4 regions of the Photobacterium carnosum genome follow, and region 1 is predicted to be linked to each of the others. Evidence: predicted binding sites of a transcription regulator. Region 1 holds the regulator's gene; each other region holds the start of a gene.

Region 1 (8,143 bases):
GGTGATCAATACCGTTAGTCAGCCCGCAGTATTAGCCGGAGTGAAACAGCGCGAGCAATGGTTTCGTGAGGGATTAATGCAAATTAACCGCCGTTATCCTATTTTTAGTGAAATTCGTGGTAAGGGATTATTACTGGGAGCGGTACTTACACCACAATGGGAAGGTCGAGCACGAGATATATTGGTTGCAGCAGGTAAAGAAGGGGTGATGGTATTAGTTGCCGGGACAGATGTGGTGCGCTTTACACCTTCACTAGTGATTGATAAAAAAGACATCGATGAAGGGATGCAACGCTTAGAAGCGGCAATTGCGACGTTATATAACGCGCATTCTGAGCGGTGATTGAATGGTAATTGCGGGGTTAGTTAACACTAATAACCCCATTCTAACGCTGATTTCGAGCGGGGCAATGGCTGGAGTCATTGCCTACTTTAGGAGGGAATGTCATGCTCATTATTCGTCCTATTACTACCACTGATTATTCTGCGCTGATGCAATGTGCTGAAGCCTCGGGCCATGGTTTTACGTCACTGCCTATCAATGAAGATTTACTTCGTCGTCGTATTCAACATTCTCAAGCCAGTTTTAATGCCAACGTTACTTCACCAGGACAAGAAAGTTATCTATTGGTCGCCGTTGATAGTGACAGTGGCCAAGTGGTTGGTACCACTGCGATTGAGGCAACAGTTGGGCTTGATGTTCCTTTTTATAATTATCATTTAAGTACTGTCACCCATGCCTCGCGTCAGTTAGGGGTGCATAACACTGTAAAAGTGCTGACATTGGGGAGCCAATATACGGGTGAGACGGAGCTGTGTAGCTTATTTTTATTGCCCGAGTGGCGACAAGGTGTCAACGGACGCTTATTGTCTAAGTCGCGCTTTTTGTTGATGGCGGATCATCGACAGCGATTTGCTGACGTTGCCTTTGCTGAAATGCGTGGTGTGTCTGATGAGCAGGGTAATTCTCCTTTTTGGCAATGGTTGAAAGAGCATTTCTTTTCGATTGATTTTACTTATGCAGATTATTTAACGGGCATTGGTCGCAAAGGCTTTATTGCTGATTTAATGCCGAAATTACCGATTTACGTCAATTTACTCAGCAAAGAAGCACAAGCGGTGATTGGGAAAGTACATACCAATACTCGCCCAGCATTACAGCTGTTAGAACAAGAAGGATTTTGTTGCCGCGGTTATGTTGATATTTTTGATGCGGGTCCAAGTGTTGAATGTGACGTTCGAAATATTGAAACTGTGCGTCATTCGCAGCGCTATTCGGTCGATATTGGTGAACATAGCAGCCAACAACATTACCTTATTTCAAATTGCCAGTTAGCTGGGTTTCGAGCGGTTGCGGCTCCTATTGCGATTACGGCGCAAGGACAAGCCATGATGACCGCGGATGTTGCAGTCGCGCTTAATGTGAAAATGGGTGATGAAGTACGATTAGTTGCGCAATCATAATAAGGAGAATCGAATGAGCTTATGGATTAATAATCAATGGCTAGTGGGCGATGGTGAGCAATTTCAATCACTCAATCCTTATAATGATGATGTAGTTTGGCAAGGTCATGCCGCGAGTGTTGATCAAGTTGAGTGTGCTGTTGCCGCTGCAAATACAGCGTTTTTAAGCTGGCGTAATACGACGTTTAGTGAACGCTTAGCCATCATTGAACGCTTTGCTCAATTACTGCAACAACATCAATCGCAACTGGCACACATTATTGCGACTGAAACAGGTAAGCCATTATGGGAAAGTACCACTGAAGTTGCGGCTATGATTGCCAAAGTAGGGCTATCAACGCAGGCTTATCATGAGAGAACCGGCACCCGTCAGCGTCAACAGGCCAATACCACCATGATTGTTCGTCATCGTCCGTTAGGGGTAATGGCGGTATTTGGACCGTATAACTTCCCCGCTCATTTACCTAATGGTCATATTATTCCTGCATTGTTAGCCGGTAATACCGTGGTCTTTAAACCCTCAGAATTGACGCCCAATACCGCCCAACGGATGTGTGAGTTGTGGCAGCAAGCGGGTATTACTGATGGGGTGCTTAATTTGGTGCAAGGTGGACGAGCAACGGGAGCAGCATTAGCCATGGCAACTGGGGTCGCTGGGGTATTGTTTACCGGGAGTGCACAAACAGGACATTTATTGCATCAGCAATTTGCAGGGCAACCTCAAACCATGCTGGCCTTAGAGATGGGAGGCAACAACCCATTGGTTGTCGGTCAAGAGTATGGTGAGATTGAGGCTGCAGCATATACTATTATTCAATCGGCTTTTTTAAGTGCAGGGCAGCGTTGTACGTGCGCGCGGCGATTATATATTGCCACCGGAAAAGCTGGCGATGCTCTGTTAGCCCGTTTAGTCGCGGTCGCCTCGCAATTGCTGGTGGGCGATCCATTAGCAACCCCAGCACCGTTTATGGGACCATTAATTTCTGTTGTGGCGGCAGATCACATCATATTGCATCAACAACAACTCTTGGATGCGGGTGGCGTTGCTTTATTAATGGCAACTCGAGGACAAGGCGCAATTGTGACGCCTGCGATTATCGATGTTAGTGCTATTAGTGAACTCGCGGATGAAGAATATTTTGGACCGTTATTACACGTTAGTCGTTATGTCGATTTTACTCAAGCGGTCGCGAGTGCTAATCAAACCCGTTATGGATTAGCCGCTGGGTTAATTTCCACTGATAGCCAGCAATGGCAATATTTTATTGAACATATTCGCGCTGGAATTGTGAATCGTAATCGACCGTTAACGGGAGCGAGTGGTGACGCGCCTTTTGGTGGCCCTGGCGCATCAGGTAATCTTCGTCCAAGTGCTTACTATGCGGCTGATTATTGTGCTTATCCGATGGCATCTGTTGAGGGGGATGATGTGCAATTACCGTCTCAATTAGCGCCAGGAGTAAGCTTGAGCTAAGGTTTAATGAGTGATAATACTTTCAATAGGCAGGCTGATTATGGAATCTATTACCCAACTTTTTGATAGTTTATGGCGCGATTATAGTCAACGGTTATGCCCCTCTGCGGTGCAAATACAGCAGTTGTTAACTGAGGACGCGGCGTTACTCAATGATCATATAGCATTGCGTAGTTTTGGATTACCCAAATGTGGCTTAGCGGTAATTGCCGCGCCATTTATTGCCTTGGGGTACCAGCCACAAGCGAAATATCATTTTAATGCTAAAAAGTTGTATGCAGAATCCTTTATTCATTCCAATCCGTTACTGCCAAAAGTCTTTATCAGTGAATTACAATTAGCGGGGTGTTCTGCAGAATTACAACAAATGATACGGACATTGCTCGATCAGGTTGATGATGCTTATTTTCGCAAACCTGATTTTGTTTATAGTGGTCGTCCGTGGCAACTTGATTTTGCAACCTATCAATTTTTAGCCGCTGAAAGTGAATATGCGGCATGGGTTGCGGCGCATGGTTTTGGGGCTAATCATTTTACGGTCAATATTAATCAATTAGAGCAGTTCTCTGATCTTGAGGAGGTGAATCATTTATTACGTCATAACCAGTTTGTGATTAATCAGGCTGGGGGCGAAATTAAAGGTAATGCTGAAGTAATGTTAGAGCAATCAGCAACTATGGCTGATGTAGTAGGAGTGAGTTTTAGAGATGGTATTCATAAAATATCGGGTGGATTTTATGAATTTGCTAAACGTTACCCGCAAACCAATGGTGAATTATATTCAGGGTTTGTGACTGCTTCAGCAAATAAGATATTTGAAAGTACGGATCGTGAATAGAAAGCATTCATCGGTACAAAGTGAACTATCGCGTAATAAAAAACAGCACTGCGTCATATAAGTGCTGTTTAGAATAAAATTAATTATCTAGCGGCGAACCCCAAACTCCTGATTCATCAGCAGGGCAGCGGCGTAATCCTGTTTGTTGTTCAAGGTAGCAACGACTATCACTAAACCCTGTCATTTCAATGGTTGTTGGTTGACTGGTTAATACCCCAGGTACTGTGGTGTAACTATTAGCAGAAAAGCGTTCAATATCCATATTGACCATTATTGATTTAAAATCCATTTGTGAGCGAAATGTAGCATAAATAGATGCTATTACAAGTTAAAATTTAACAGTAATGCAGATGTGCTCAATGATTGCTTTTGGGTGTGACCATAAGGGGGAAATGATCAAAAAAAACCGCAGGCATAAGCTGCGGTTTCATCGGTGATCTTGGTATTACTAAAATAATTAGCGTGTACCGTAAACCACAATAGTCTTGCCGTGAGCAGAAATAAGATTTTGCTCTTCCAGCATTTTTAAAATACGACCGACTGTTTCGCGAGAACAACCTACGATCTGGCCAATTTCTTGACGAGTGATCTTAATTTGCATGCCATCAGGGTGTGTCATTGCATCGGGTTGTTTTGCAAGGTTAAGTAGTGTCTGTGCAATACGACCAGTTACATCAAGGAATGCAAGATCTCCTACCTTTTGACTTGTCACTTGTAAACGACATGCCATTTGAGCAGATAGACGCATTAAAATATCTGGATTAACTTGAATTAACTGACGGAATTTCTTGAATGAAATTTCTGCAACTTCACAAGGGCTTTTTGCACGAACCCAAGCTGTACGTTCTTGGTCATCTTCGAACAAGCCGAGTTCACCAATAAAGTCGCCCTGGTTTAGGTAAGAAAGGATCATCTCCTTACCTTCTTCATCCTTGATTAATACAGCAACAGAACCCTTCACGATGTAGTACAAAGTTTCTGCTTTTTCACCTGCGTGAATTAACGTACTCTTTGATGGATATTTGTGAATGTGACAATGGGAAAGAAACCACTCTAAAGTTGGATCTGTTTGCGGTTTACCTGGAACCATATTACTAACTTCCTCTGCATATGTTGCCCAACAATATGTTCTGTAGATATAACTCAACAAAATGGTGTGTTGGCAGGGTTACTCACTCAGCGGTTAGGCTGTGAGTTAACTTGAACTGGCTTAGAGTGTATCCTTTTTCTGCAGCTTTTTCTTGATATTGATCGAGCAGACTTGCTCATTTATGAGAGATAAGTGTGCACGTGATCACATCGTTGTGACTTAGTTGCCTAACGTGCCGTTTTAAAGTGGTTTTACTCTCTAATTTTACAAATATAAATATGCAACATTATTAACATAAAACAAAATAAACACTGTTTACATTGATGAAATTGTCAATGAAAATGAACTGAATTTCTGAAGAATATAGCTCAAGGATATAAATATGCAATCACGTGTGAAGTGGTTAGAAAATATGACGTTTGTAGGTCAATCTGCATCGGGTCATAGTGTTGTGTTAGATGGTAATGGCGGTGAAAAAGCCCCAAGTCCAATGGAATTAGTATTAATGGCTGCGGGAGGGTGTAGTTCAGTTGATGTTGTTAGTGGTTTACAAGAATTACAGCAGCAGATCACTGGTTGTGAAGTTGAAATCTCAGCTGAACGTCGTGAACAAGCCCCTCGAATTTTTACTCATGCAAATTTACACTTTGTTGTCACTGGTCATGATTTAAATGATCAGCTAGTGAGTAAAGTGGTGGCAGACTCTCTCGAAAAATACTGCTCAGTGTGTTTAATGCTGGGTCAAGGTGTCGAAATGAGCCACAGTTATGAGATTGTTGTGGCGTAACACGATGATGATTACGGTTGCTGATACCAGTGACCGTTAATCTAACAAAGTAATGGTTAATTAATATAGGTAATGATTACGCTATTTTGCCGTTTTCAATTAATTGTTCGAGCAGCGGGCGCATAATTAATTCCATCGCAAAACTCATTTTACCACCGGGGACAACAAGGGTGTTGTGACGTGACATAAATGAACCTTGAATCATCGCCAATAAATGCGGAAAGTCGACATTCTTTAAGCCACGAAAACGGATCACCACAAAGCTTTCATCTAAACTTGGAATACCTTTGGCGCTAACAGGGTTTGAGGTATCCACCGTAGGGACTCGTTGAAAGTTAATATGGGTGCGAGAAAATTGCGGGGTGATGTAATTTAAGTAGTCATCCATTGAGCGCACTATCGATTCCATTACCGCTTCTCTTGAATGGCCGCGGTCGCGAGTGTCGCGAATGATCTTTTGAATCCACTCTAAGTTAACAATCGGCACCATGCCAATCAGTAAATCAACATGTTGGGCTGCATTGGTTTCCCCATCAACCACACCACCATGTAACCCTTCATAAAATAATACATCGGTATTTTCAGCAAGCTGTTGCCAAGGGGTGAATGTTCCGGGCATTTGATTATAAGGTACGGCTTCATCAAAGGTATGTAGGTAACGCCGAAACTTGCCACTACCGTCTTGAGCATATTGTTCGAAAAAGTGGGCTAATTGCTCGAAATCATTGGCTTCAGCGCCGAAATAACTGATGTGGCGACCTTGATCTTTAGCTTTACGGATTTCACAATCCATTTCTGGGCGAGTGAAGCGATGAAAACTATCGCCTTCTAACCATGCCGCGTTGATGTCCATCATATTAAACATCTTGCGAAAGGCTTCAGAGGTGGTGGTTGTGCCCGCGCCTGATGAACCTGTGACAGCAATAATAGGGTGTTTTACCGACATAACTCACCTGTTGTTGTGATTATTACGTGATGAATAACAAAAATAGACAGTGATAAATGTTACTACAAGTTTGCTGAAATGTCGGTATTAAGTGATAAAAATGCAGATGAAGACAAGTTTTGGTGAGTGATAATACAGTGACTAATTGGATTACATTTGATTTCTTAGCTTAATATCTACCGATTCATGTAATTCAGAGAAAACAATCACCGCATCACCTGATTCTAGTTGGCGTCGAACATAAGCGACTTTATCACTGAGGCTAATTTCTACTTCGCCATAATCGGTACCTTCACGCAAAATAAATTGTTCAATCAGGTTTGTTAATGTTTCTGGATCGATGTCTTGCCAAGGAATAATCATTACAACTTCTTAAATGACTAATAAAATAATAGCCGCAGTATATTCTTAAACTTAACTGAAAAGAAACTTAGTCATTATGTGGTGATGTTGCTTGATACTAAGTTAATTGTTGCTGAAACCACGTCGGCACAGTGTGTTCTAACCAAAATTGTGGTTTGAGTAAGCTGCCATTGATAAAGCCAACATGACCCCCTGTCGCTGATAGATCATAGTGAATGTTGGTGGGTAAGGGGTGCTGAGGAATGACATCACGACACATAAAGGGATCATCTTTAGCGTGAATAATCCGTAAGGGGAGTGTGATCTTAGCCAGTTGTAGTAAACCACTACAACGTTGATAGTAATCATCGGCATTCTTAAATCCATGCAGTGGTGCCGTTACTGCTTGGTCAAATTGCCATACACTGTTAATTGATGCCAGTTGTTGCTGATTAATCGGCATGGTATGAGGGTGACGCTCAATTTTTTGGGCAACGGTGCGTTTAAGTGATGTTAGTAAGTAGTGTTGATAAACGCGCGAGAACCCTTGCTGAATACGATGGGAACATGAGGCTAGGTTGAGCGGTGGTGAGATAGCTTGGGCTGCGATGAGTTCGCTATTATCAGGGTAGTGAGCTAAGTAATTAATCAGCACATTACCGCCAAGTGATACACCTACTGCCATTAACGGACGCTGTGGAAATTGCTGACGTAACCATTGAATGAAGAAGCGTACATCCTTAATGTCACCAGAATGATAGCTTTGCGGATGACGATTTAGTTCACCACTGCAACCTCTAAAATGCATCATCACCCCAAGCCAGCCTTGTTGTTTGGCTGCCATCAATAGACCATTAGCGTAAGGGCTATTAAAACTTCCTTCTAAGCCATGTAATAAAATCATTAATGGTTGGTGATGGTTTGTCAGATCGGGCTGCTCTGTCCATGCCAAATCAACAAAATCGCCATCAGGCATTTCAAGACGCTGGGTGATGGGTGTAAAGAGGGGCTGGTGACGAATTAAGCGAGGTAATAAGGTTTGTAGGTGTGGATTGCGTAATCCTATCGGGGCAGTGAATGGCTGCATATGATGTCCTTTACTCATACTTAAATAAAAACGCCGTAACAATGAAAATCGCTACGGCGTTAAATGATTACTCAGCGTTAAGCTGGCTTTCCATTTCTTCTAATTGTTCTTGCAG
Region 2 (8,143 bases), on a different contig from region 1:
AATTGAAGATGTCGCGAATGCAATGTTTGATGAATGGCAACAAGAACTGTCATTGTATAAAAGTGCCACTCTTAAACGGGACAGCCAACGTAAATTACAAACTACAAAAGCATCGTACAATAAGATGCTAACAGCCATGAAACGCGCAGAGAAGAAGATGGAGCCCGTTTTAGATACTTTACGTGATAACACCCTTTATCTGAAGCATAACCTTAATGCCGCTGCTATTGGCTCACTTCAGGGGCAATTTAATTCATTACAAACTGAAATCTCTGGTGCTATTCGAGATATGAACCATGCGATTGCTGAATCAAATCGCTTTATTGGTCATTTGAAAAAGTAATCAGCGCTTATTTGGTATATATAAAAAAAGAGCTAACAGTGTTAGCTCTTTTTTTGTCTCAGGAATATTTTCACACTCCAGATACAACAATCCCCCGCTTGTTGCCAAACGAGGGATTGTATTAGTAAACTTCAGCTAGGGGTAATTACTTACCGCCACGACCTGAACGTTTACGATCGTTTTCAGTAAGAAGTTTCTTACGGATACGAATGCTTTCTGGAGTTACTTCTACTAGCTCATCATCATCGATGAATTCTAGAGCTTGCTCAAGCGTGTACTTAACCGCAGGAGAAAGTGTTTGTGCTTCATCAGTACCAGATGCACGAACGTTTGTTAGCTGCTTACCACGTAGACAGTTGATAGTTAGATCGTTTGCACGGTTGTGCATACCAATGATCTGACCTTCATATACTTCATCACCGTGTTCTGCGAACAGACGGCCACGCTCTTGTAGGTTAAATAGTGAGTAAGTTACTGCTTTACCCATACCATTAGAGATCAATACGCCGTTAGCACGTTGACCAATAATACCGCCCTTGTGAGGACCGTAGTGATCAAACGTATGGTAGATAAGACCAGAACCAGACGTCATTGTTAGGAATTCTGTTTGGAAACCGATAAGACCACGAGAAGGCATCATAAAGTCCATGCGAACACGGCCCTTACCATCTGGTGCCATATCTTTTAGCTCACCCTTACGGATACCGATTTTTTCCATCACACTACCTTGATGCTCTTCAACCACATCGATAGTTACGATTTCAAACGGTTCCATTAGCTTACCATCTTCTTCTTTGATGATAACTTCTGGACGAGATACTGCTAGCTCGAAACCTTCACGACGCATGTTTTCAATCAGGATAGATAGGTGAAGTTCACCACGGCCTGAAACACGGAAACGGTCTGGACTTTCAGTTTCTTCAACGCGCAATGCTACGTTGTGTACTAATTCTTTCTGTAGACGCTCAAGGATGTTACGTGAAGTAACAAACTTACCTTCTTTACCAGCAAACGGAGAAGTGTTTACTTGGAAAGTCATGGTTACAGTTGGTTCATCAACAGACAATGGAACCAATGCTTCAACAGTGTTTACGTCACAAATCGTATCAGAAATCTTCAGCTCACCAAGACCTGTGATTGCAACGATATCGCCAGCTTTACCTTCACTAATTTCGTGACGTTCAAGACCTAGGTAACCAAGAACTGTACCTACTTTAGCGTTACGCTTAACACCGTTAGCACCAATGATAGTAACTTGTTGGTTTGGAGTAACAGTACCACGAGTGATACGAGCAACACCGATAACACCAACGTAAGAGCTGTAATCTAACTGAGAGATTTGCATCTGTAGTGGGCCATCAACGTCAACAAATGGTGCAGCAACGTTATCAACAACAGCTTGGAACAATGGTTCCATGTTCTCGCCAACTTCGCCTTCAGTCATTGTTGCCCAACCATTTAACGCTGATGCGTAAACAGTTGTGAAATCTAGTTGTTCGTCAGTTGCGCCAAGGTTGTCGAATAGGTCAAAGATTTGATCCATAACCCACTCAGGACGTGCACCTGGACGGTCAATCTTGTTGATTACAACGATTGGCTTAAGACCGTATGCAAACGCTTTTTGCGTTACGAAACGAGTTTGAGGCATTGGGCCGTCAACTGCGTCAACGATAAGCAATACAGAGTCAACCATAGACATGATACGCTCAACTTCACCACCGAAGTCTGCGTGTCCAGGGGTGTCTACGATATTGATGCGGTAGTCATTCCAGTTAATTGCTGTGTTCTTAGCAAGAATGGTAATGCCACGCTCTTTTTCGATATCATTAGAATCCATAACACGTTCTTCGGCTTCGCCGCGACCCTCTAACGTGCCAGATTGCTGTAGGAGTTTATCAACCAGGGTAGTTTTACCGTGGTCAACGTGAGCAATAATTGCGATATTTCTTAAGTTATCGATCGATTGATTAGACATTAGTTTCAGATTCACTCAGAACATGCAGCGTCTTAATAGAGGCTACTTGATTAAAAAAACGGCTCATAATTTAACAGATTTTACGCTAAAACCCACGAAATATGTGATTTATATCACCAGCTTTTTTATGATTCCGCTCTAGAGCCGCATTTTTACTCACTTTTTTGGCTATTTTTATTTTTTTTATACGCTTTATTCGTACGATAAATAAGTAATAATTCACCCAAAAGCATAATCAATGTCCTTTTTTACAACGTTTAGACAGCGCTCAATTAACAATAAAACCCAAAATTATCTACCTCACAGATTGACAATATTTAGCCTCATCACCATAGTAGTACGACTATTGAATGGATGAATGAATAAAGAGATATTGCACCTCTTTCAATACATTCTACCGCTGCACTAAATTGGTGCAGCGCTTCACCATAATAGTGCAAATAAGGATAGGGAAAAGTTCTCTAAATGCTATAAACACGCATTTTTAGGGGCTTTTAAAAGTTGGCATGGTTTTCGCTTTAATACTTTTAGATTTGCTCACCACAGTATGAGCACAAAGTTTGCGGCCATCGCCCAAAAAACACCGGAGGTTACTCAAGATGTCAGTTGAAAACGTACTAGCGCTGATCCAGGAAAATGAAGTTAAGTTTATTGACCTACGTTTTACCGATACCAAAGGTAAAGAGCAGCACATTTCTATTCCATCTCACCAAATCGATGCTGATTTTTTTGAAGACGGTAAAATGTTTGATGGCTCTTCTGTAGCTGGCTGGAAAGGCATTAATGAATCAGACATGGTAATGATGCCTGATGCTGCAAGTGCGGTACTTGACCCGTTTACTGAAGACGCAACTCTAAATATTCGTTGTGATATTCTTGAGCCTGCAACAATGCAAGGCTACGATCGTGACCCGCGCTCAATCGCTAAACGCGCAGAAGAATTTATGCGTTCAGCAGGTTTTGCTGACAATGTTTTAGTCGGTCCAGAGCCAGAATTCTTCCTCTTTGATGACGTTCGATTTAATACTGATATGTCGGGTTCATTCTTTAAGATTGATGACATTGAAGCAGCATGGAACAGCGGCACCAAAATTGAAGGTGGTAACAAAGGTCACCGTCCAGGCGTTAAAGGCGGTTACTTCCCGGTTGCCCCTGTTGATTCATCACAAGACATTCGCTCTGCAATGTGTTTGATCATGGAAGAAATGGGGCTGGTTGTTGAAGCTCACCACCATGAAGTCGCGACCGCAGGTCAAAACGAGATCGCAACTCGTTTCAACACCTTAACCAATAAAGCTGATGAAATTCAGATTTATAAGTATGTGGTTCATAACGTTGCGCACGCATTTGGTAAAACAGCAACCTTTATGCCTAAACCACTGGTTGGTGATAATGGCTCAGGTATGCACGTTCACATGTCACTGGCTAAAGACGGTGTTAACCTATTTGCTGGTGATAAGTACGGCGGCCTATCAGAAATGGCATTGTTCTACATCGGCGGTATCATTAAGCACGCACGTGCAATCAACGCCTTTGCTAACCCTGCCACGAACTCATACAAGCGTCTAGTCCCTGGCTACGAAGCACCTGTTATGTTGGCTTACTCAGCGCGTAACCGTTCTGCATCAATCCGTATTCCAGTCGTACCAAGTCCAAAAGCACGTCGTATCGAAGTACGCTTTGGTGATCCAGCAGCAAACCCATACCTAGCCTTTGCAGCAATGCTAATGGCTGGCCTTGATGGTATCGCTAACAAGATCCACCCAGGCGAAGCAATGGATAAAGACCTTTACGACTTACCAGCAGAAGAAGCCGCAGAAATTCCAAAAGTTGCGGAGTCACTACAAATTGCTCTACAAGCGCTTGACGATGATCGTGAATTCTTAACTTCTGGTGGCGTATTCTCTAATGACTTTATTGATTCTTACATCACGCTAAAAGAGCAAGATGTAGAGAAAATCAATATGGCAGTACACCCATTAGAGTTTGAACTTTACTACTCAGTTTAAGTAATAGATTCATGACTTAACAACTAAGATTTAGGCCTGCCTCACACGCAGGTCTTTTTGATCTTGCTACCACAATAAAAGCAGTAACAATACAGGCCTTATTGACCATGAAGGTCTTGCTGGAGAGTTAACGGATGAAACTCATTAATCTAGTATCAATGCTGTTATTGACAACAGCAGCGAGCGCCGCAGTAGCAACAACAACGATCTACTCTTGGACTGATGATAATGGTGTGGTCCATTTTAGTGATACTCCGGGTACCCAACAAGCTAACACGGTTGAACTTTCCGTTACTGAAGTGCAGCAAAATATCCAAACAACCGTAATCGATAGCTATCAAGCTGACAATATCGAACTTATATCAATCACTACCGATACTGAACCCCCTCTTCCTGCTGCCACCGTTAGTCTACTCGCACCAGTGCACCTGCAAACCATTCGCAGTAATGATGGTGATATCAAAGTGCGTGCCGTCAGTAACCGTAAACTCAATAAAAAGCTTCAAGCGCAATTAGTCATCGATGGCAAAGTTAACGGCACGCCTCAAACCGATCTAACGTGGCAACTGACTAATATCGATCGTGGTAGTCACCAAATTCAAATCCAATTACTTAACAATGGCAAGATCCTTGCTTCATCTGAAAGTATTACGGTTTATTTACACCGCGTATCACAGGCTCGCCCTAAAAATAGTCCCATTCAACCCCGTTAACACCTATTTACAATAAACCCTGCCTGTTCGCTATTAAACCGAGTACACTTTAATGCACCAATTTGGTGCATTACTTAGCAGCGAAAGGTGAATGCCAATATCAATCGTCTTTTGCTTAGTTACCGATAAGGATGATGATTGTGAATGCTAGCTTTACGCCCATAATTCTCGACAATTTAGTCACTGCCATTGTATTACTCGATGAAGCCTTAGTGATCCGCTACGTCAATCCAGCCGCAGAGCAATTATTATCATCAAGTAAACGTCGTTTACTCGGTAGCCAACTGCCACAATTATTACAACACAGCTCACTCGACTTTAACCATGTCAAAGCAACGCTCCACAGCGGTCAAGGTTTAGCCGACAGCGATGTAACATTTGTAATTGATGGTCAACAACATTTACTTGGTGTAAGTGCCAGCCCCATTTCATGGCAAAAACAATTACTGATCTTATTAGAATTAAAGCCTATCGATCATCAGCGCCGTATTAGCCAAGAACTGAATCAACATGCACAACAACAAGCGGCCAAAGAATTAGTGCGTGGTTTAGCCCATGAAATAAAAAACCCACTCGGTGGTTTACGTGGTGCCGCACAATTATTAGAAAAAGTATTACCCGATAAAAGCTACCACGAATATACCCAAATGATCATTGAACAAGCTGACCGATTACGTAATTTAGTCGATCGATTATTAGGCCCACAACGACCAGGGGTTCGTAAAACAGATAATATTCATTTGGTGTTAGAAAAAGTGCGTCAGTTAGTCAACATTGAAACAGACGACACGATTAACATTGAACGCGATTACGATCCGAGTTTACCCGATATAAATATGGATGCTGAACAACTGGAACAGGCATTATTAAATATTGTCAGTAACGCGGCATTAGCATTGAAAGGTCAAGGGGGGGGCACAATTAAATTAAAAACCCGTACCGCCCACCAAAGCTTAATTCAAGGGGTACGACACCGTGTTACCGCCACCATCGAAATCATCGATGATGGTCCTGGCATTCCCTCCGATATTCAAGATACATTGTTCTACCCAATGGTCACTGGTCGTGAAGGTGGCACTGGATTAGGGCTATCAATTGCGCGTAATTTAATCGATCAGCATCAAGGGAAAATTGAAGTCTTTAGTTGGCCTGGGCACACTAATTTCACCATTCATTTACCGATTAAGTCATAACACTGACAACCATAGGAATTTTATTATGAGCAAAGGATTAATCTGGGTTGTTGATGATGACAACTCGATTCGCTGGGTATTAGAACGAACACTCGTTAATGCAGGAATGAAATGCAAAACGTTTGCTGACGCGGATAGTGTATTGGCTGCATTAGAACGCAGTGTACCTGATGTGCTCGTATCTGATATCAAAATGCCCGGGACTGATGGTTTTACGCTGCTCAAGGCACTACAACAAGATTATGCAACGTTACCCGTTATCATAATGACAGCTCACTCTGATCTTGATTCAGCGGTTAACGCTTATCAACGAGGGGCATTTGAGTATCTTCCCAAGCCATTTGATATCGATGAAGCCGTCACCTTAGTTGAACGTGCGCTTAGCCATAGCCAAGAACAAAAACGTCAACAACAGCCCGCTATCGAGCCTAAACACGCACCAGAGATCATTGGTGAAGCACCTGCAATGCAAGAAGTGTTTCGCGCCATTGGACGCCTATCACGGTCGTCAATTTCAGTACTCATCAATGGTGAATCAGGTACGGGTAAAGAGTTAGTCGCCCATGCACTACATCGCCATAGTCCGCGTAGCAGTAACGCTTTTATTGCACTTAATATGGCGGCGATTCCCAAAGATTTAATCGAATCAGAACTATTTGGCCATGAGAAAGGCGCCTTTACTGGTGCCAATAGTGTTCGCCAAGGGCGGTTTGAACAAGCCAATGGAGGCACTTTATTTCTCGATGAAATTGGTGATATGCCCTTAGATATTCAAACCCGATTATTACGAGTATTAGCTGATGGGCAATTTTACCGCGTTGGTGGTCATGCTCCCGTCAATGTTGATGTACGAATTATTGCCGCTACTCACCAACACCTTGAACGTCTGGTTACTGCGGGGGATTTTCGTGAAGACTTATTCCATCGCCTTAATGTAATTCGCGTTCATTTGCCATCACTCAAAGATCGTCGCCAAGATATTCCTCAACTCGCGCACCACTTTTTACAACGTGCCGCAGATGAACTCAGTGTCGACGTTAAATCACTCCATCCACAAACAGCAGAGAAACTGACACAATTGCCGTGGCCGGGTAATGTGCGCCAATTAGAAAACATTTGTCGCTGGTTAACCGTCATGGCAAGCGGTAATGAAATATTACCATCAGATTTACCGCCAGAAATTACCGATACAGTCACACCCCATACGACTCGCGAATCTCAACACTGGCATCAAGGCTTACAACAATGGGCACAACAAGCACTACAACAAGGTGAAACTGAATTGTTGGCTGAAGCATTACCCCAGTTTGAAAAAATTCTTCTTGAAACTGCATTACAGCATACGCATGGCCATAAACAAGAAGCGGCGAAATTACTTGGCTGGGGAAGAAACACCCTCACTCGTAAGCTCAAAGAATTACATATTCATGATTAATGTTCATGATTAAAGCTTAATCGTAATATGGTTACAGACTTGCACCAGTGCACATTTATCTGCAACAGTAATGAATGTCATTTAGTGATTGCGTATACTGAGTCTATATTTAACTTCGGGAAGCATAATAATCATGATAAACAAAGATCTTCCACTAACGGATATTCACCGCCATCTTGATGGTAATATTCGTCCACAAACGATCTTAGAATTAGGTCAGCAATTTAATATTGCCTTACCAGCAACAGAAATTGAAGCATTGCGTCCACACGTACAAATTGTTGAAGCCGAACCAAGTCTCGTCGCTTTCCTGAATAAATTGGATTGGGGTGTAGCAGTACTCGGTGATTTAGATGCGTGTCGTCGCGTTGCTTATGAAAACGTTGAAGATGCCCTTAATGCTCAAATTGATTATGCTGAGCTGCGTTTTTCACCATACTACATGGCGATGAAACACAATCTTCCCGTAGCCGAT
Region 3 (8,143 bases), on a different contig from region 1:
GCACGTACTGACATCCTTAGGGGGTACCTTTGACTATGATGCTAAAAAAGAGCGTCTAGAAGAGGTAAATGCAGAACTAGAGCAACCAGGTGTATGGAATGAACCTGAACGCGCTCAAGCGTTGGGTAAAGAACGTGCAGGATTGGAAGCAGTAGTCGAAACCATTGATATATTAGACCAAGGCGTTGAAGATGTCGCTGGCCTACTTGAGTTAGCGGTTGAAGAAGACGATCAAGAAACCTTTGATGAGATTGAACCTGAGTTAGCTGAGCTTGAAGCTAAGTTAGCTAAGTTAGAATTTCGTCGTATGTTTGCTGGCGATCATGATAGTTCTGATTGCTACCTTGACCTTCAATCGGGTTCTGGTGGTACTGAAGCACAAGATTGGACATCAATGATGCTCCGCATGTATTTGCGTTGGGCGGATGCCAAAGGCTTTAAGAGCGAAATCATTGAAATTTCTGCTGGCGATGTTGCGGGTCTTAAATCTGTTACAGTCCGTATTAGCGGTGAGTATGCTTATGGCTGGTTACGTACCGAAACAGGTGTTCACCGTTTAGTACGTAAATCACCGTTTGACTCAGGCGGCCGTCGTCATACTTCGTTCGGGTCAGCATTTGTGTATCCAGAAATTGATGACAATATTGTTATTGATATCAATCCTTCTGATTTACGTATTGACGTATACCGCGCATCAGGTGCGGGTGGTCAACACGTAAACACCACTGAATCTGCGGTACGTATTACACACTTACCAACAAATCTTGTTGTACAGTGCCAGAACGATCGTTCTCAGCATAAGAATAAAGATCAAGCAATGAAGCAATTAAAAGCGAAATTGTTTGAGTATGAAATGCAAAAGAAAAACGCTGAAAAGCAAGCCAGTGAAGACACTAAATCAGACATTGGTTGGGGCAGTCAAATCCGTTCTTATGTATTGGATGACTCCCGCATAAAAGATTTACGTACTGGGGTGGAGAATCGAAACACCCAAGCAGTATTGGACGGTGATTTAGACCGTTTTATTGAAGCTAGCTTGAAATCAGGTCTTTAACCGAATTTCAGTAAAATATTAAGGTATACCCCATGACTGACCAAATACAAGATGAAAATAAACTGATTGCTGAGCGTCGTGCTAAATTAGACATGATCCGCAAAAACTGCAAAGCAAATGGCCATCCAAATGATTTTCGTCGTGATAGTTTAGCGGCTGATTTGGAAGCAAAACACGGTGAAATGACCAAGGAAGAGCTTGAAGAAGCCGGTCATGTTTATGCAATCGCTGGTCGTATTATGGCTAAGCGTGGTCCTTTCCTTGCAATTCAAGATGTGTCTGGCCGTATTCAGGCTTATGCATCTAAAGATGTTCAGAAAGAGCTAAAAGAAAAATATTCTGGCCTTGATATCGGTGACATCATCGGTGTTAAAGGGACGTTACACAAATCGGGTAAAGGCGATCTTTACATCGAAATGAATAACTACGAGTTGCTAACTAAAGCACTGCGTCCATTACCAGAGAAATTCCATGGTCTTACTGACCAAGAAATGCGTTACCGTCAACGTTATGTTGATCTGATTGTAAATGAAGATTCTCGTCGTGCATTTATCATTCGTTCAAAAGTAGTTTCAGCGATCCGTAATTTCATGGTAACTAAAAACTTCATGGAAGTTGAAACACCAATGATGCACGTGATCCCTGGTGGTGCAACAGCACGTCCATTTATCACTCACCATAATGCATTAGACATCGACATGTACTTACGTGTTGCGCCTGAGCTTTACCTTAAGCGTTTAGTGGTTGGTGGTTTTGAGCGTGTGTTTGAAATTAACCGTAACTTCCGTAACGAAGGTCTATCTCCACGTCATAACCCAGAATTCACTATGATGGAATTCTACATGGCGTATGCTGATTACCATGATTTGATGGATCTTACTGAAGAAATGTTAAGCAGCGTTGCGATTGACGTTCTAGGCTCTTCAAAAATGCCTTACGGTGAGTTTGAAGTTGAATTTGCAGGTCCGTACGCACGTATCAGCATGTTAGATGCAATCAAGCAATACAACCCAGAGCACGCAGAAATCCAAGCATTAACTTACGAAGGCGTTGCTGATCGTGAGCTAATGGTTAAGATTGCAAAATCTGTACATGTTGAGGTTGAAAGCTTCTGGACATGTGGTCAGCTACTAGAAGAGATCTTTGGCGAAACGGCTGAAACTCAACTAATGCAACCTACATTTATCACTGAATACCCTGCAGATATCTCACCACTTGCTCGTCGTAACGATGAAAATCCATTCATTACTGACCGTTTTGAATTCTTCATTGGTGGCCGTGAAGTAGCAAATGGTTTCTCTGAGCTTAACGATGCTCAAGACCAAGACCAACGCTTTAAAGCACAAGTTAGTGCTAAAGATGCGGGTGATGATGAAGCTATGTACTATGACGCAGACTACATTACTGCGCTAGAGCATGGTTTACCACCAACAGCAGGTCAAGGTATTGGTATTGACCGTTTAGTAATGTTATTTACTAACACACACACCATTCGTGACGTTATTTTGTTCCCGGCAATGCGCCCACAACTAAATAATTAATCGAACGGTTATAAAATAGCCATCGCTAATGCGGTGGCTTTTTTTTGTCTCGAAAAAAAGGGTCAAAAAAGCGACAAATCTAGTTTTTTTGACAATAACATTAATAACATCAATATATTATATTAGCTAAATCATATTATACTAAACAAGTTGCATTTGTTCGTATATTATTAATAAAACAGTTGTTAAATGTCACTAAATATATAATTGCTTTATTAATGGAGGGGTGAATGACAATCGGGACGGTAAAAAAACCTAAGGTAGTTATCTCTAATAACTTAGTTGTTTTTGGTGGTAGTAATCAAAATTGGCTGCCCGCAATAGAAAGTGCAGGTTGGTTATGTCATCGTTGTTATGATTTACGGACGGCAGAAACATTATTATTAGAAATTGGCCCTTGTATCGGTGTGGTCGATCTTAGCCATGATGATTTTAGTATTCATAGTTTTTCGGTAATGGTAAATCGTAATAAACAAGTACGTTGGATTGCGATTGTACGTGATGAGCAACTTGTTAATGAAGCAATAGGTCAATTTATTGTTAACTTTTGTCTTGATTATTTTTCGGTTCCTATTCCACCCGAGCAATTACTGCAAACAATAGGCCATCAGATTGGAATGCTTAATTTAGAGCGTCAAGTGTGGCCACAACTAGGTAATTTTGGTCAACAAGGTTTGCAAGGTTCAACTGCAGTCATGAAAAAATTGCGTGATCAAGTTAAGCGAATTGCATTAAGTGATGTTTCAGTTGTTATCAGTGGTGAAATAGGCACGGGGAAAATATTAGTGGCGGATGCTATTTTTAAAGCATCAGCACGTGCTAAGCAACAGGTAATACGGGTTAATTGTGAAACCATGACAGCTGATTGGATGATTGATACCGATAATGGTACGCAAAGTATTTTTGAAGCTGCGAATAATGGTGTATTAGTACTAGAAGAATTTACATTACTAACAGATGCTTGCCAGCAATCTCTGTACCAAGTGTTAGCGGATGGGCGTTATTGTGATACTGATGGTAATACTCTTTCTGTTGATATGCGTGTTATCTCTTTAACCCATCATTCGCCTGAGCATCTGGTGACATTAACAACGTTACGACGTGAGTTATATTTCCGCTTAAATGTGATTTCTATCACCGTCCCCCCGTTGCGTGAGCGTAGTAATGATATTATTTTTTTAGCTGAATTTTTATTATTAAAATATGCCCGCCAATATAATAGCGTTGCCAAATATTTATCAGAACAAGCGCAATCGATGTTATTGCAGTATCCATGGCCTGGCAATGTGCAAGAGCTAATTTGTCAAATTAAACGGGCAGTACTTCTTGCTGAAAATAAATGTATTGAAGCGGATCAATTAGATATTCCACGTTTGATTGATGATAAATTAAGTTTGAAAAAAGTACGTGAAGAATCTGAACGTAATGCATTATTGACGGTGTTAGAGAATAATAAAGGTCAAATATCAGCGGCTGCACGTGAATTGGGTGTCTCACGGGCAACAATGTATCGGTTATTAAATAAGCATGAGTTAATTCCACCATCTCGTTGTTTTCGTCAAAGTCATGCATGATTAATTGGATGGTTTTTTTATGACTAAATAAAGTGTCGTTGCAACAATTGCGAGGTAAATTGTTTTTTTAAGTAGAAACCACGCGGTAAGGTTTTAATTGGCTGACCATTGGCACCATAAGCTTCAGTGAGTACTTTACTGTTCGCGGCTTTTGGACGTAATTGCAGCACTTCACCATGACGTGCAGTGATAGTTTCTACTTGCCCTAATACTATCATATCCATTAATTCTTCCCAGTCTTGCTGTAATTGTGCCTCTTCTTTGGCACTGGGACTCCAGAGTAACGCTGAACCAACATGGCGATCTTCAAGCGGAATATCTCGTTCTCCTTCTACGGGTACCCATAATACTCGCGCCAGTTTTTGCCTGATATGACTACTGTGCCATTGTAAGCCTTGAACTCCAATCAACGGGGCGACACAAACAAATGTTGTTTCTAGTGGTTTTCCCTGATAGCTGATCGGTATAGTTTTGAGTTCAATGCCAAGCTCAATAAAATCGGGAATGGGTTTACTACCCGCTGTCGCGCCTAGGTGCCATTCTAATAATTGACCAACCCAACCTTTATCGCGCTTAAGATCGGGAGGGGGAATGATGCCAGCTATTGCGGCTAACTCACCTAATGTCATACCTGCTAATTGGTGAGCTCGATAGAGTAATTCTGCTTCTGTTTTTGGTGTTGGTTGCGTGGTTTTTATGTTCATAATAGGTCGTAATAGTAAGTTATATCGAATATTTAACCGTAGAGAATATTATCATATTCAAATGATATCGTGTGTAAGGATCGATGTTGATCGCTATTGGTGAGCCGTGATTAAGATTGATCTTTTTTACTTTTTTGAATGAGATTACATTTGTGATGATTTAATAATCGTTAATTTATCGTTGTTATTTAAGGCTAATACTAGAATAAAAAGATATCCACAGCTTTTTTTTTGAAAATATTTTATTTTAATATTACTGGATGCATATACAGTATTTTGTTGTAAAATCAACCGTTGTGATGTTATGTTAATCTATATTGTGGTGGTAATATTACGGGGAAAGCCATTATTGATTGATATTTAATCGATCGTTTTTTAGTGATGTGAAAGTTGTCTTTATTTTAATTTATTATAGTGCGTTTTTTGTTGTATGCTTATGTTTTAAAATAAAAAAAATAAATTTATCGTGGTTGGTGTTATTGGTTTTTGATACGTTGTTTATTGCTTAAAACGGTTTTTTTTAGGTTTCTGCACAAATCTATCCACAGAAAGAGTGAATAAATGTGGGATATGTCTCATTTGATTGCCTGTAAAGTAGTCTGTGTGCAAAGTTATCCATAATACCGTTTAAATTAGGTAAAACGCATCGATATTGATGAATGTTTGTTTACCGATCACGTCTACTATGAAAAAATCACTATTAATAGATATTTATACTTGAGGTCGTCCAGTGATTGATGGCGATGGATACCGCCCTAATGTAGGGATCGTTATCTGCAATGGCCATGGGCAGGTATTTTGGGCTCGACGATATGGACAACATTCTTGGCAATTTCCGCAAGGTGGCATTGATGAAGGTGAAACCCCTGAACAAGCTATGTACCGTGAATTGTATGAAGAAGTAGGATTAACCAAAAAAGATGTCAGGATTATTGCGTCAAGCCGTCATTGGTTACGTTATAAATTACCTAAACGTCTTGTGCGGTGGGATTCAAAACCTGTCTGTATCGGTCAAAAGCAAAAATGGTTTTTGCTGAGTTTGGAATGCGATGAGTCCAAGGTCAATATGCAGCGTAGTGTAACACCTGAGTTTGATGGTTGGCGTTGGGTAAGTTATTGGTACCCAGTAAGGCAAGTAGTCTCTTTTAAGCGTGACGTATATCGTCGAGCATTGAAGGAGTTTGCCGCTGTTGCTATGCCATTTAAAGAATGGAAAGAACGTAAATTTAAGCGCATTAAAAATAAGCGCAGCTAGCAAATAGAGGTTATTGGCTCACAGGGAACAATTAAAGGCTCGTTATGCTGACAAAGCTAAGAGAAATTGTTGACAAGGTTGTCAGCGCTCACTCATTGATCGATGCATTGGATCAATTGGTATCAAATACTACTCAGGTAATGAAAACCGATTGTTGTTCGGTGTACATTGCTGATCATCAGCGTCAGATTTATACCTTAATGGCAACACAAGGGTTGAATAAATCTCGGCGACGTATCAGTTTGCGCTTTAATCAAGGGTTAGTCGGGTTAGTGGGTCAACGAGCCGAGCCATTAAATGTTGCCGATGCTCGAGTACACCCTCATTTTAAACACCTTCCAGGAATCGGAGAGGAATCTTTTCGATCCTTTTTTGGTACTCCTATTATTCATCAACGCCAAGTCCTCGGCGTTATCGTTGTCCAGCAACGCGAACAACGTGAATTTACGGAAAGTGAAGAATCTTTTTTAGTTACGCTAGCTGCTCAGTTGGCGGGCATTCTAGCGCACGCTAAAGCACAAGGAATGTGGTTTGAGAAAGGTAATCGGCTTCATTTAACTGGGTCTGCGGCATCAAGTGGGGTCGCGATTGCAAAAGCGTGGTGGGATGATACCCAACCTTTATTAGAGCATGTTGCGCCAGCATCATGTTTGAATATCAATGCAGAGCAAGAACGGTTAACAATAGCAATAGATTCAGCGGGTAAAGAATTTCGGCGATTGCGAAAACGGTTTGATAGTGACTTACAAAAAGAAACCCTCGCTATTTTTGATTTATTTAGCCATTTACTGAATGATCCGTTACTACGTACTGATCTTAAAGCACATATTGATGATGGTGATCAAGCAGAGTGGGCAGTGCGACAAGTGGTTGAAACGTATTCTAATCGCTTTGCCAACATGAAAGATCTTTACCTTAAAGAGCGTGCGCGTGATATACGGGAGTTAGGGCAACGGCTGTTGTATTTTTTATGTGATGATAAGCCTAATGAACAGCAATGGGATGAACCGATTGTCTTGTTAACTCGAGAGTTAACTGCTGCGATGATTGCCACTGTGCCCGCAGGAAAACTGGCTGCGGTGGTTGCACAAGACGGTGCGGCTAACTCTCACGCCGCTATTTTATCGCGAGCATTAGGTATTCCTACCATTATGGGCGTAGATTTTACGCCGCATACGGTGCATAACAATCTGGTTGTCGTTGATGGCTATCGTGGTGATTTATTAGTTAATCCGAATCGTCATGTATTAGCGGAATATCGACGTTTACTGCGTGAAGATGATGAGCTTGAAAAGATCGTCGAGTGTGATCAACAACACCGTGCAGTGACCAAGGATCAACAACGAATTATGGTACATATTAATGCCGGATTAAGCGCTGATTCACATTTTGCGTTAAATAAGGGCATTGATGGTGTTGGTCTTTATCGTACTGAAGTCCCCTTTTTACTCCAACGTAGTTTTCCTTCAGAAGAAGAACAAATTAACCAATACCGCACTATTTTACATACTTATCCCGATCAACCTGTAGTGATGCGAACATTAGATATTGGTGGCGATAAACCCCTACCTTATTTGTCGATCGAAGAAGATAACCCTTTTCTTGGTTGGCGAGGGATTCGGTTTACGCTTGATCATCCTGAAATATTTATGATTCAAGTACGTGCGATGCTACGTGCAAGTATTGGCTTGAATAATATGGATATTTTATTACCGATGATCTCGGGGATTAATGAGCTCGATGATGCCAAAGCCATTATTGAGCGGGCGTATACTGATGTGGCTCAAACCGCACTAGCCGCTGGGCAACAATTACATAAACCACGCCTTGGGATCATGATTGAAGTGCCGTCAATGTTATATCAACTCCATGCTTTAGTCGGACGGGTAGATTTTATCTCTGTTGGTAGTAATGATTTAATCCAATATTTATTAGCCGTTGATCGTAATAATGCGCGGGTTGCGAATGTTTATGATGCATTGCATCCGGCTGTTTTACATGCGTTAAAGCACATT
Region 4 (8,143 bases), on a different contig from region 1:
TCACGAAAAGCCATAGTTATAACAATTACTTAATACAACACACATGGCTTCTGGAAAATACTATGAACAAGAAAAATGAGCCAACACTATACTGGATTGATTACGAAACCTTTGGTGCCAGTCCAGCGAATGATCGCCCTTGCCAATTTGCAGGGGTGCGTACCGATATGGAGATGAACATCATCGGTGAGCCTTTGGTGATCTATTGTAAGCCACCAGCCGATTACTTACCGTCACCTGAAGCCTGTTTGATTACGGGTATTACACCACAAGAAGCGATGGAGAAAGGTTTATCAGAGCCTGAGTTTATTGCGCAAATTCATGCTGAGTTATCAAAGCCAAATACCTGTGTAATTGGTTATAACAACGTGCGCTTTGATGATGAAGTTACCCGTTATACGTTATACCGTAACTTTTATGACCCTTATGGCTGGGCGTGGCAAAACGGCAACTCTCGTTGGGATTTACTCGATATTATGCGTACATGTTATGCATTGCGTCCTGATGGCATTAACTGGCCGACAGATGATGAAGGTCGTCCTAGCTTTAAGCTTGAGAAGCTCTCTATCGCCAATGGTATTGAACACGCGAATGCCCATGATGCCATGGCTGATGTCTATGCCACAATTGAGCTGGCGAAGATTTTAAAGCAAAACCAACCTAAGCTGTTTGATTACCTGTTTGAGTTGCGTCATAAGCGTAAATTACAAGATCTGATCGATATTGTAGATCTAACCCCGATTGTGCATGTATCCGGTATGTTTGGCACTGAATGTGGCAATACCAGTTGGATCGTGCCGATGGCGTGGCATCCCGATAATCAAAATACGGTGATCTGCGTTAACCTTGCCCAAGATCCAACCCCATTGATTGAGATGAATGCTGATCAACTGCGTGAGCGTTTATACACTAAGCGTATCGATCTTGGTCCTGATGAATTACCAGTCCCGATTAAAGAAGTGCATTTAAATAAGTGCCCTGTGCTTGCGCCTGCGAAAACGCTTAAAGCAGAAGATGCAGCCCGATTGGGGATTGATCGTGAGTTATGTCTTAAACATTTAGCATTATTAAAACAGCACCCTGAAGTTCGTGCGAAGTTGCTTGAAATGTTCAGTGTTAAACGTGAATACGCCAATAGTGATAACGTTGATACCATGCTTTACGATGGCTTCTTCTCAACCGCTGATCGTTCTACGATGGATATTATTCGAGAAACTGAGGTTGATGCACTGGCAACATTAGAAATCAATGTTGAAGATGAACGTATTAAACCGCTGTTGTTCCGCTATCGTGCACGAAATTACCCATTAACGCTTACCTATCAAGAACAGCAGCGTTGGAAGCATCATTGCCAAGATTTCTTTGAACAGAACATGACTAAGTACATGGAGAGCTTTGAAGCAGCTGCGCTCGATTGCCAATCCAATGAAAATAAAATGAAGATCATGAAGTCGTTATATGACTATATTAATAAGTTAATGTAATTCATGGTGTTACACATTTAAAAACACAATAAGCTCATCATAATAATCATGTGATGGGCTTTTTTATTATTAATAAGACCTGTTATTTGATGATTGTCGCAATTACGTCAACACTTAATGCTATCGAGTGAGGTTGTGTTCGAGGCGTTTACAAATGGGTGGAATAATGACAACGAAAACGGCAATAAAATGTTATCGCTTTGAAGGTATTGATTTTATTCCTGAAGATAGGCTACTTCGATGGCATGATAATCAACAAATACTATTAACTGATGACGAATCCCGTTTTTTAGCCTCTCTTTGTCATCTTGCTGGTGAAGTTGTCAGTATTGAGTCGGTGTACCGTTATACCTTTATCTACCCCAATGCATTCGAAGATAGCGGTGATCATCATTATGATCTCAATATTCTATTATTATCACTGTCTAAAAAATTATTTCGTCATGGAAAAATGGCTATACCTATCTATATTATCCCTAGTTATGGCTTTCGCGTGTCATTACCCAATACCGCAGCAGTACGCAATGAAACCTCGGTATTAAAAAAAACGCCATCATGGTCAAACATCGCAAAAAAGCACACCAGAAAACCATTCTCATTAGTGATAAAGACTAATTATGCAACTATTTTTACAACAATAGTCATTACATTCATACTACTAATAAGCTTGTATGTATTTACGATTAATTAACATTATCGCTTGTTTTATCAACGAAAACTCATATAGTCCGTTAATATTAAAAAATTAGTGTGACAATTGTCATGCTAATTTGTATGATGAATAAAACATTTAAGAGTTATTCTACACATGAATTACATCCGCTCATTTGCCATCGTCATGGCTTGTTTCTTTTTAGGGCAAGGCATTCAGCATTTTTCTGGATTACCGGTTCCTGGCAGTATTATTGGTTTATTTATCCTCTTTATCGGCCTGGTTACTGGAATTTGTCGTGCTGAATGGGTTGAAAGTACCTGTAATCTATTAATTAAACATATGGCACTGTTATTTGTTCCCGTGGGTGTCGGTTTAATGAATTACTTAGGCATCATTGAAAATAATGCCGCTATTATTTTTGCAAGTACTCTTGGTAGCACCACTATTGTATTAATTGTAATCGGGTTAGCAGTACACCATAAGGAGAAAAATTCATGATTTGGCTAGTGGCAACTTTAGTCTGTTTTTATTCTGCACGTTATTTAGCGATGAAAATTAAAAACCCTTTTTTCAACCCTCTTTTGATCACCCTTATTATCATGATTCTGGCACTAAAATGGCTGGAAGTGCCTTACCAAACTTATTTTGCTCAAAATGAAGTGATCAACTATTTGTTAGGCCCGGCCGTTGTTGCATTAGCTTTCCCGTTATATCAACAAATTGGACTTATTCGTAGTAAGTGGAAAACCATTTTAACCTCATGTTTTGTTGGCAGCGTGTTATCAATGACCTTTGGTACTGCGATTGCTTTTTCAATGGGTGCGGATGCTCAACTTGCGGCAAGTATTTTACCTAAATCTATCACTACGCCCCTTGCAATGGCGGCTTCTCAACAAATTGGTGGTATTCCTGCGATCACTTCTGCAATGGTGATTATTGTCGGGTTATTTGGCGCGGTATTAGGTTATCCGATCATGAAGCTATTCCGTGTAAAACACCCATTAGCAAAAGGCTTATCGATTGGTACGGTTTCACATGCATTAGGCACAGCCAAAGCTGTAGAAGAAAACTATCAAGAAGGGGCATTTAGTTCGTTAGCCTTGGTTATTTGCGGCATTATGACAACCCTATTAGCCCCGCTGATGTTCCCTTTGCTTTTACACTTGTTTGGTCATGCTTCGTAGCGCAACACGTAATCGAACATAAAGTAATCAAAATAATCAAATTTCAACAAGTCATTGAAATAATGTCTTGTTAATTACAGAAACAAGTGTGACGCCACTCTCAATAATGTAATAGGTGTAATAGCAAAGTAAATAATGTGATCAAGATCACTCTCAGCGTACGGTGATTCACATAGAATGTTTTGCCATAAACAATGAAGGAGTAACACCCAATGTACGCACGTGTTATAAAAGCATTAAGCTTATTACCTGCTGAATTGGCGTCAGCTTTAAAGCCTATTATTGAAGCTTCAGATTTCGATTCGACTATCAGTCCTGAGCAATTTGAATGTTTATTATCAACAACGCACATGACTGATACTGAACTTCGCTTGGCCCTCCTTCCTCTTGCTGCTTCCTATGCTGTAGTCCCTATTTCTAATTTCTATGTTGGTGCAATTGTACGTGGCACATCTGGCCGCTTATATTTTGGCGCTAATATGGAATTTGAAAACGCAAGCATGGCTTGTACTATTCATGCTGAGCAATCGGCTATTAGCCACGCATGGATCAAGGGCGAAGTGGGCATTAAAGATGTCACTATTAACTACAGCCCTTGTGGTCACTGCCGTCAGTTTATGAATGAATTAACCTCTGCTAACGACATGATCATCCAACTGCCACAACGTGAACCAATGACGCTGCAACAATACCTACCTGATTCTTTCGGCCCGCTAGATTTAGGGGTTAAAGATGGTCTATTAAGTGATTTGAATAATGGTATTCGTATTGAAGAAAATTCAGAACTTGCGATTAGCGCGTGTAATGCAGCCAACCGTTCACATGCACCTTACTCAAAGAATTTCAGTGGTGTGGCATTAAAAGCACAAGATGGTCGTATCTTTGAAGGAATGTATGCAGAAAATGCGGCATTCAACCCAAGCTTACCGCCTCTGCAAGTTGCATTAATTAATATGAATATGTCTAACTATTCATTATCTGAAATTGCAGAAGCGGCACTGGTAGAAAGTGCTGAAAGTAAAATTAGTCAATTAGCGCGTACACAAGCATTGTTAGATGCACTTAATCCCGATATACAATTAACGTATGTTGCTTATTAAGTCTGCAATTGATTTAAAAAGATTGAAGAGACCGCCTAAGTGGCGGTTTTTTGTTATCTAAACTTGATCAATGTTGGCTATCAAACACCAAAAGCGTATCATCTTGCCACCTAATTATTAGAAGCCAATGACAATGTCTCAAACACATAATCCTCTGCGAGGCGCAGCATGGATGCTAACTGCCGGGCTCGCGTTTGCCGTAGTAAATAGCTTAGCTCAGTACCTTAGTATCAAAATGCATGTTCCTTCCACCTCTGTGGCGTTGATCCAATACTTTATTGCATTGATCGCAATGCTGCCTTGGCTACGCAAGTTAGGCATTCGTCAATCACTTAAAACTAATCATTTTTGGTTACACTGCTTACGGGTGTTTTTTGCAGTTATTGGTATTCAGTTATGGTTATGGGCATTAGCCTACCCTGTTCCTATTTGGCAAGGTATTGCATTACTGATGATTTCCCCGCTGTTTGCAACCATTGGTTCAGGGCTCATTCTTAAAGAAACTGTCGGTAAAGCGCGTTGGTTAGCAACGTTAGGTGGTTTTGTTGGTGCAATGATTATTCTTGAGCCATGGTCTGAAGATTTTAACATCGCGACATTATTGCCTGTAGGTGCAGCCTTTTTCTGGGCAGCTTATTCATTGATGGTGAAAAAACAATCTAGCCATGAATCACCCACAACCATCGTGATGTATCTACTTATTTTAATGACGCCTTTCAATCTTATTTTAGCTGCTCCTGATTTTACCATGCCAACAATCGGTTTGGGCTGGTGGTTATTAATTCTGGCAGGTTTATTAACTGGGTTAGCACAATGGGCAATCGCTAAAGCCTATGCCGTGGCTGATGCTTCTTTTGTCCAACCTTTTGATCATGCTAAATTACCTTTAAACGTATTAGGTGGATGGTTAGTCTTTGGCTGGGCACCACCCGGACGATTATGGCTTGGTGCTGGGATTATTATTCTCTCCGTTGCTTTTATTACCCATTGGGAAAATCGTAAAAAATAACCACATTAAAACCGCTTATGATAAGCGGTTTTTTTTCGCTTCACGTTCTTCAATTATGATCTTTCTATCAAATACCCTCCAAAAGCAAACGATTGCGCAAACATTAAAATAAGGTATTATTAGCGACAGATTTCACCTTTAATGACAAATCGTAAGGAATTTCAATGTTTGGTACCGCTACTTGTTCTGATGCAACCCGTGTATTACTGCTTGGCTCTGGTGAGCTAGGTAAAGAAGTTGCTATTGAGTGTCAGCGTCTTGGGCTTGAAGTGATTGCTGTTGATCGTTATGAGAATGCGCCAGCAATGCAGGTAGCACATCGTAGCCATGTGATTGATATGTTAGATGGTGATGCACTTAAACGTATTATTGCCCTTGAACAACCCCACTTTGTTGTACCTGAAATTGAAGCAATTGCGACAGATACTTTAGTTGAACTTGAAAGCCAAGGTGTCAATGTTGTACCCACCGCTAACGCGACTAAACTGACCATGAACCGTGAAGGTATTCGTCGTCTTGCAGCTGAAACCTTAGCCATTCCAACCTCGCCTTATGAATTTTCTGATCAATATGCCGATTTTGAAGCCTCAGTGCATCGCATTGGCATGCCGTGTGTTGTAAAGCCGATCATGAGTTCATCAGGCAAAGGTCAAAGCGTGATTAAAACTGCCGCAGACATTGAATCAGCATGGCAATACGCACAAGAAGGTGGACGTGCAGGCGCAGGTCGTGTGATTGTTGAAGGCTTTGTCGATTTTGATTATGAAATCACGCTACTGACAGTACGCGCGGTTGATGGTGTGCATTTCTGTGCGCCAATTGGTCATCGTCAAGAGAATGGCGACTACCGCGAGTCGTGGCAACCACAGCAAATGTCAAAGGCAGCCTTAAAAGCGGCTGAGAACGTTGCTAAGAAGGTTGTAAACGAATTAGGCGGTTATGGTCTATTTGGGGTGGAATTGTTCGTTAAAGGCGATACAGTGCTGTTTAGCGAAGTATCCCCTCGCCCACACGATACAGGAATGGTAACCCTGATCTCTCAAGAGTTATCTGAATTTGCATTGCATGTCCGTGCCTTTTTAGGCATGCCCATTACCACGATTACACAGTATGGTGCATCAGCTTCTGCGGTTATTCTTGCTGAAGGTATTTCTACCAATATTCGATTTGATAATTTAACCGCTGCGTTATCTCGTCCACAAACGCAAATAAGACTGTTTGGCAAACCTGAAATCAATGGTCGCCGTCGTCTTGGGGTTGCGCTTACACGCCGTAATGACATTGACACAGCTGTTACGGATGCCATTGCTACGGCAGCAGATGTTAACGTCATTCTGTAGCCTTAGCGGCGCAATAAAGACAATAAAGGCGTCACATAGACGCCTTTGTTTTTTCAGCTACGCTATTGTGAGTTTATTAAACGTCAATTAGCCATACTTCTTCAGCGAAACGCTCGACACCACGCTGACGACGAGGATGGGTTGCATCAGCTTCATCACGTTCTAAATGGGTGATCTTACAACCACTGAATAACGCTTCTATTTCAGCCTTAGGCACTGAGAATGGAGGTCCGTCCATTTGTGATTGAGGGTAATCTAAGGTCACTAATAAAATACGCCCACCGGGTTTAATCAACTGCAATAAACGCTCAACATAACGTTCACGCATTGATTGTGGCATCGCAACTAAGGCCGCACGATCATACACCACATCAACCGGTGCAACAGGAACGGTAAAATAGTCCCCTTGATAAATTGTGATCTCATCAAATGAATACACATGCTCACAGCCGATCCCGGTGACTAATGGCGTGTAAAGATTCTCAGCAAAAAAAGCTTTTACAGCAATATCACTCAGTTCAATCCCAACCACATCATTATGACGCGCCGCAAGCCAAACTAAGTCTTCTGATTTGCCACACATTGGTACTAACACGCGATCATCACGTTGAGCATTAACCAGTGACCAGTGTTTTATTAATAATGGATTAACATCGGTTAAATGAAACCCGATACGATCTTCAGTCCAACGGCTATGCCAAAATTCAGCGTCCATGTATTACCTTCTTTCTTTATATATTTTTTATTTGATGCTAGTTGACCATAAGTCGCTATTGAGACTCAAGGGTTAAGTACAGAAGAAACAGGAAAACAGCAGGAATAGGAAAAATCGAAAGTGCAGGAAGAGAAGATAAACAAGGTAATGCAGGTGAACATGTCACTTTATAATAATCAACAAAAAAGGGATGCCATAGCATCCCCTTTTTATTGACCACGCTGATAGCTAGATCAAAAATCTGTTTTTCAATTTTTCTATCGGAGAGTCATTGAATAACGATTGGAAGCCACTCAGGTTATGAAATTCTGAATAGTTTAATCGAATCACGACGAACCGTTACGCCACGGAAAGTTACTGGCTCTAACAACGTCATTAGTTGCTTAGAAACAAAAAACTTACCGCCATAGCTACGATCACCGCCACGATTAACCCAATCAGCAAATTCATCAGCCAGACTGAACATTGAGTTACCGACTAATAAAACTAGAACTTTAGCCACTTCGCTATCGTTCTGACGGTTAAACTCTGCGTCACGAACTTTCTTACGATATTCGTCGACAATTCTTTCAAGGCACTCAAATCTGCTCATATACACCACCATAAAAATCGAGGCGTGGATACTACTGCTCAACTCCCGTTAAATCAAGCCATCT

What was found. The regulator CRP, encoded in region 1, controls carbon source genes, mostly activating them, when cyclic AMP is high. The targets are predictions, from matches to a motif close to TGTGANNNNNNTCACA.
Region 2: typA (translational GTPase TypA) is a predicted target of CRP. The motif match lies at 2,421-2,436, and genes of this name have one in related genera.
Region 3: rppH (RNA pyrophosphohydrolase) is a predicted target of CRP. The motif match lies at 5,436-5,451, and genes of this name have one in related genera.
Region 4: GLP24_RS04665 (CidA/LrgA family protein) is a predicted target of CRP. The motif match lies at 2,234-2,249, and genes of this name have one in related genera.

Annotation. Positions count from the first base shown of each region.
Region 1 is NZ_WMDN01000008.1:13,564-21,706, reverse strand. It holds gene GLP24_RS09475 (aspartate aminotransferase family protein) at 1-343, shown strand, start outside; gene astA (arginine N-succinyltransferase) at 448-1,464, shown strand; gene astD (succinylglutamate-semialdehyde dehydrogenase) at 1,478-2,938, shown strand; gene GLP24_RS09460 (DUF1338 domain-containing protein) at 2,979-3,776, shown strand; gene GLP24_RS09455 (hypothetical protein) at 3,856-4,038, opposite strand; gene crp (cAMP-activated global transcriptional regulator CRP) at 4,234-4,866, opposite strand; gene GLP24_RS09445 (OsmC family protein) at 5,249-5,653, shown strand; gene GLP24_RS09440 (phosphoribulokinase) at 5,730-6,599, opposite strand; gene GLP24_RS09435 (YheU family protein) at 6,750-6,962, opposite strand; gene GLP24_RS09430 (hydrolase) at 7,060-8,028, opposite strand; gene GLP24_RS09425 (ABC transporter ATP-binding protein) at 8,096-8,143, opposite strand, start outside.
Region 2 is NZ_WMDN01000016.1:28,550-36,692, forward strand. It holds gene GLP24_RS14320 (DUF2959 domain-containing protein) at 1-343, shown strand, start outside; gene typA (translational GTPase TypA) at 489-2,318, opposite strand; gene glnA (glutamate--ammonia ligase) at 2,918-4,327, shown strand; gene GLP24_RS14335 (DUF4124 domain-containing protein) at 4,462-5,040, shown strand; gene glnL (nitrogen regulation protein NR(II)) at 5,181-6,233, shown strand; gene glnG (nitrogen regulation protein NR(I)) at 6,259-7,668, shown strand; gene add (adenosine deaminase) at 7,802-8,143, shown strand, end outside.
Region 3 is NZ_WMDN01000007.1:70,813-78,955, forward strand. It holds one part of gene prfB (peptide chain release factor 2) at 1-30, shown strand, start outside; one part of gene prfB (peptide chain release factor 2) at 32-1,054, shown strand; gene lysS (lysine--tRNA ligase) at 1,087-2,595, shown strand; gene GLP24_RS08860 (sigma-54-dependent transcriptional regulator) at 2,826-4,169, shown strand; gene mutH (DNA mismatch repair endonuclease MutH) at 4,193-4,873, opposite strand; gene rppH (RNA pyrophosphohydrolase) at 5,604-6,128, shown strand; gene ptsP (phosphoenolpyruvate--protein phosphotransferase) at 6,173-8,143, shown strand, end outside.
Region 4 is NZ_WMDN01000003.1:229,470-237,612, reverse strand. It holds gene sbcB (exodeoxyribonuclease I) at 63-1,484, shown strand; gene GLP24_RS04670 (hypothetical protein) at 1,651-2,175, shown strand; gene GLP24_RS04665 (CidA/LrgA family protein) at 2,293-2,637, shown strand; gene GLP24_RS04660 (CidB/LrgB family autolysis modulator) at 2,634-3,323, shown strand; gene cdd (cytidine deaminase) at 3,536-4,423, shown strand; gene GLP24_RS04650 (DMT family transporter) at 4,557-5,432, shown strand; gene purT (formate-dependent phosphoribosylglycinamide formyltransferase) at 5,597-6,772, shown strand; gene GLP24_RS04640 (thiopurine S-methyltransferase) at 6,849-7,487, opposite strand; gene GLP24_RS04635 (hypothetical protein) at 7,786-8,079, opposite strand.